Regions from separate parts of the Endozoicomonas sp. ALC020 genome, predicted to be linked through region 2. Evidence: predicted binding sites of a transcription regulator. Region 2 holds the regulator's gene; the other holds the start of a gene.
What was found. Region 2 encodes PhoB, which activates phosphate uptake and scavenging genes when phosphate is short. Its sites were predicted from a motif close to TGTCATANNNNTGTCANA; they were not measured.

Region 1 (2,466 bases), 930 kb from region 2:
GAATCCTGAGATATCACCTAACCTTCCACCGTCTTTAGTGGTGGCATCGGGAGTCAGGGGCAACCACACACCCTGACCTTCCTCATCGAAGCGAGCGGCATACAAAGTACCTTCATCCATGTACTTTGCACCGGTGGCGAGACGATCTTCAGAGTCAGCATCTGCCGCGTCCCAGAGTTCTTTGGAAACAAACTTGTAGATGTACTCAAACCGGCTGTCATGGCCAGAATAGAAAACAACGGGCTGACCTTCTTCCAGTTTGCCAAATGAGCAGTCTTCGTGACGGAAGCGACCCAGAGCCGTCCGTTTAATCGCTTTAGCCTGTGGACTATAGGGGTCTATTTCTACAATGTATCCGTGACCATTAGCTTCGTTACGGAAATCCTCAGTCTCATCTCCGGAGCCCGGAGTTACATCAAAACGGGCAAACTCGCCGGTTTCGTTTTCGTCAGAAGATAGAGCAGTATCCCAATCATAACGGGTACCCCTGGAACTGATACCCAGACGTATTTGTTCTTCAGTCCAGTTAGACGGGTCATCGGAACGGGTAAAATAGCCAGGCCAGTTTTCTTCACAGGTCAGATAAGTCCCCCAGGGAGTGTGACCATTACCACAGTTATTGTTGGTGCCCCGGGCAAGGGCTTTATTCCCTTTTTCATCCGTGTATTTGGTAATTAGCAGATCACTGTCTGCCACCGGCCCGGTCAGATCCATTTCAGAGCCTGCAGTGTAACGCTTGTTGTAGTTGCTGTTTTTAACCACATCCCAGACGCCATCAGTCAGTTTGATGTGAACCACTGAAACACCATGAGCGTTAATTTCTTTACGAACTTCCTCAGCAGGACGTACACCATTATTGTCAGTTGCCCCATTCGGATGCAGTCGCGTCTGATCAATAAACTCATGGTTTATACACAGCAGACCTTCAGTACTGTTGCCTTCAAGGGGGAAGAAATGCATCCCATCATGCATCATGCCAGTAGCATTCGCCTGATCGGTGGAACTGTTGGTGCCATCATCTTTCCACTCTGCCGCTAAATCATTCAATGGCGTTCCCCACGGCGCCAGAACCTGAGCGGAGTAGCCAGCAGGTACAGACACAGCATCGGTCTTGGAGCCGGAAATAGAGTCAAAGCCAAGAGAGAGCTCTGATGAAAAAACATCGTCAGAGTCGTCATCGTTACAGCCCGTTAAACCAAAGCTGGCCAGTGCACTAAATGCTGCCAGTGCCCCCCCACGTTTCAGAACACCGCGGCGGGAGAGTTCTTTTTCCAGCACTGCCGAGATCGGCCTGTTATCACTGGAGTTATACACCGTCGGATCAAAAGTATATTTGCTCATGTAATATCTACTCGTTCAAGCCAGCTTTATTTGTTGTGTAATATCCTCTAAAGCAGGCTCATTAAACGACACAAGAATTACAGTGAAATGTATTTAAGATGACAGATTTAAAACAATCTTTTGACTGAAATGACGGCGAATGAAGAGGCAGGACAAAAGGCACATAAAAAAATACCCGTGGACCTAAGCCCACGGGTATTTTTCTATCAGGCGTGGTTACAACCGAACTTATTCAGCTTCAACGAATACCTTGATAGTCGCTGCAACGTCGGTGTGCAGCTGGATGGCGATGTCGTATTCGCCAGTAGCGCGAATGGGACCTTCGCCCATGCGAATTTCGCTCTTGGCTACTTCAACGCCAGCACCAGTGATGGCTTCAGCCAGATCACGTGAGCCGATAGAACCGAACAGCTTGCCTTCGTCGCCCGCTTTGGCGGTCAGGGTCAGTTCGATTTCAGCCATTTCAGCTGCACGCTTTTGGGCAGCAGCCAGCTTTTCGTTAGCAGCCTTTTCCAGCTCGGCGCGACGAGCTTCAAAAGCTTCAACATTTTCCTTGGTAGCAGGCACAGCCTTGCTGAAAGGAATCAGAAAGTTACGACCGTAACCGGCTTTAACGGTTACCTTGTCGCCCAGGTTGCCAAGGTTGGCAACTCTCTCAAGCAGGATAACGTCCATCGCTAGCCTCTTACCTTATACCTAGTGCCTGTCAGCCCTGAATCTGCTTACTCACGCGGTTGCGAAAATCAAACAGACTGTCAAGACAAGCAGTCAAAACAATAACCGGGTATGCCAGTTGCGTAAGGGTGATCAACAGCATATACAGTCCAATCAACCAGAAGCTGCCCCGTTGACGCAGTTTTACCAGCCCATGGACCAGCGCCAGACCTGCAATAAACAGTGGCAACGATGCGATGGGTACCAGGGCAGTCATCACAGGTGACAGCGCCGACCCCATCAAAGTGATGGTCAGTAGACCTACCCCGACAGCTGCGGGTAACCGCACCTTGCGGAATTCTTCACCGAATCCTCCGGGGTTATAGAGATCGGCCTGCCAGGAGCGCGCCAGCATCAAAGCCAGGACACAAAACAGTATGTGCACCCAGGCCAGAGCACCCGCTACGCCGT
Region 2 (2,466 bases):
ATTGGCAACAAAGTCTTTTCTCATGACTTCCAGCTGATTCAAGCGCGTGACATCTCTAACGGTCATGAGACGATTGCCTTTGCCATAAACCGTTATATTAAATTGCAGTTGATGATCAGGGTTGATTGGCGAGGGGATCTCAAGAGCTTTTTGATAACCACCCTGCTCAAAGTAGTCGACAAACCTTGGATCACGTAGCAGATTGGTAATCAACTGCCCCTGATCGTCAGGCGTCTTAAGCCCTATCAAAGTTCCAGCGGCGGGATTCCACCATTCCAGGTTGCTCTGATTATCTATCATTACAACACCGTCGTTCAGCGCAGCAGTTGATTCCTGAACACGTTCAATCACTCCGGCCAGCTTTTGCCGGGAACGACTGTGCTGTTTTTGCAATCGATAGATACCATCAAAAATTTGCCCCCAGAACCCTTTACTCTCAGGAGGCTCTTTGCTCCTGGCCTTGGGGTCATTCAGCCAGTCCAGCAGCTTGAAAAGCTGACGGAAGCTCCAGACAAAATAACCTCCCATGACCACACAGAGTCCTAAAAAAGGCTCTCCAAACAACCAGCCCAGGGAAAACCCGACAATCACGTAGGCGATCATGCGGCTCAGCAAATGGGTTTTTGAAATTGTTGTCATATTACTCCCGGCCAGATAACTGCTGAGCACTGAGCATAAAAGGTTTACACCCTCGTTGAGAAACGATATCCAGTACCACGAACCGTTTGCACAAAGGCTTCGTAGTTATCACCTAAGGCCTTACGCAAGCGTCGAATGTGTACATCAACGGTTCGCTCTTCCACATAAACGTTGCCACCCCAGACCTGATCCAGTAACTGCCCACGGGTATAGGCACGCTCCTGGTGCGTCAGGAAAAACTGCAGCAAACGGTACTCGGTAGGTCCTATTTCAGCAGGTGAGCCATCAATAGAGACTCTGTGGCTGACAGGGTCCAGCTCCAATCCCTTGATGACAATGGGAGACTGGTTATCAAATCCGCCTGTACGACGGAGAACCGCTTTTAAACGAGCAGCCAGCTCGCGGGGAGAAAAAGGCTTGGTGATGTAGTCATCGGCACCGGTTTCAAGTCCCTGGATTTTGTGGTCTTCTTCACCTTTGGCCGTCAACATAACAATGGGTATTTCAGAGGTCAGCTCATTGCGCTTCAGACGACGGGCCAGTTCAATTCCAGAGACATCTGGTAACATCCAGTCCAGCAAGATCAGATCGGGTTTGTTATCCACAATCAGAGAGTGCGCTTCTCTGGCATCTGCTGCCTCAAGACAGTCATACCCTGCCATTTCCAGAGCAACGGTCACCATTTCGCGAATCGGTGCTTCGTCATCTACGATCAGAATGGTCTTTCCTGGCATTAATCTCTACCTGTTATCTGTCGATTCGATTTCGGCGGTGACGTTCTGGCATCTATCAGCTGAAGCTCATTAGGGCTATATCAGGATGGTAGTGTCTCAGGACAGCACCTTTCCTATCGCTCAGGCTGTTTCTCACTACTTTGATCAACCGCACTATACACCGGACATTACACCTTTGAAATGTTACAGGCAGATGACACACTAAAGGCTGATATTGCAGCTTAAAAATAAAAAGATCCCTCAGGGTTTACAGGGTAAGGCTTTTCGCCATTTATCCCCACAGCCACCATAAGTAGCAATACTTACCGGGCTCTAAGCCGGATTGAAGATCAAAGATAACTCAACACGAAACCTGCAAATACAATGGCTCCGGCCCAGTGGTTACTAAGAAACGCCTTGAAGCAGGCTTCACGCTCACGACGACGGGTTAACCATTGCTGGTAAACGAAAAGGGCTGCGACAGCCAACAATGAGAGATAATAGAGAGCACCTAACTCCAGTTGATGGCCTGCCATGGCCAGTGTCATCAAGGTAAGTACCTGCAGGCAACCAACAATCAGGTTATCCATCTCGCCAAATAGAATGGCTGTGGACTTGATACCTACTTTCAGATCATCGTCACGATCCACCATGGCGTATTGAGTATCGTAAGCCACTGTCCAGAAGAGATTGGCCAGAAACATCAGCCAGACGATGTTTCCCAACGAGCCACTCTGAGCCGCAAAAGCCATGGGTATCGACCAGCCAAAAGCAGCCCCCAAAACCACCTGAGGCAGATGAGTGTGTCTTTTGGCAAAAGGGTAAGCCGAGGCCAGCAATAATCCGGCAAAAGAGAGCTGGACGGTAAGAGTATTGGTAAAGAGTACAAGAATGAAAGACAAAAGTACCATACCGGAGAAATAGATCAGCGCTTCTTTTTCCTGAATTTTACCCGTTACCAGCGGTCGATGCTGTGTTCTCTTAACATGGCCGTCCACTTTCCTGTCAGCAAAGTCATTAATAACGCAGCCTGCACTGCGCATCAAAACCACGCCGACCGAAAAAATCACCAGATTCTTCAGACTCGGTACACCTTCTGCCGCCACCCAGAGTG

Region 1: the regulator PhoB is predicted to act here: its motif matches at 1,439-1,456, upstream of ACOJUO_RS05235 (PhoX family protein).

Annotation. Positions count from the first base shown of each region.
Region 1 covers NZ_CP184830.1:1,614,859-1,617,324, forward strand. Annotated here, with positions in the region: gene ACOJUO_RS05235 (PhoX family protein) at 1-1,341, opposite strand, end outside; gene rplI (50S ribosomal protein L9) at 1,570-2,016, opposite strand; gene ACOJUO_RS05245 (hypothetical protein) at 2,048-2,466, opposite strand, start outside.
Region 2 covers NZ_CP184830.1:2,545,731-2,548,196, reverse strand. Annotated here, with positions in the region: gene phoR (phosphate regulon sensor histidine kinase PhoR) at 1-639, opposite strand, end outside; gene phoB (phosphate regulon transcriptional regulator PhoB) at 684-1,373, opposite strand; gene ubiA (4-hydroxybenzoate octaprenyltransferase) at 1,703-2,466, opposite strand, start outside.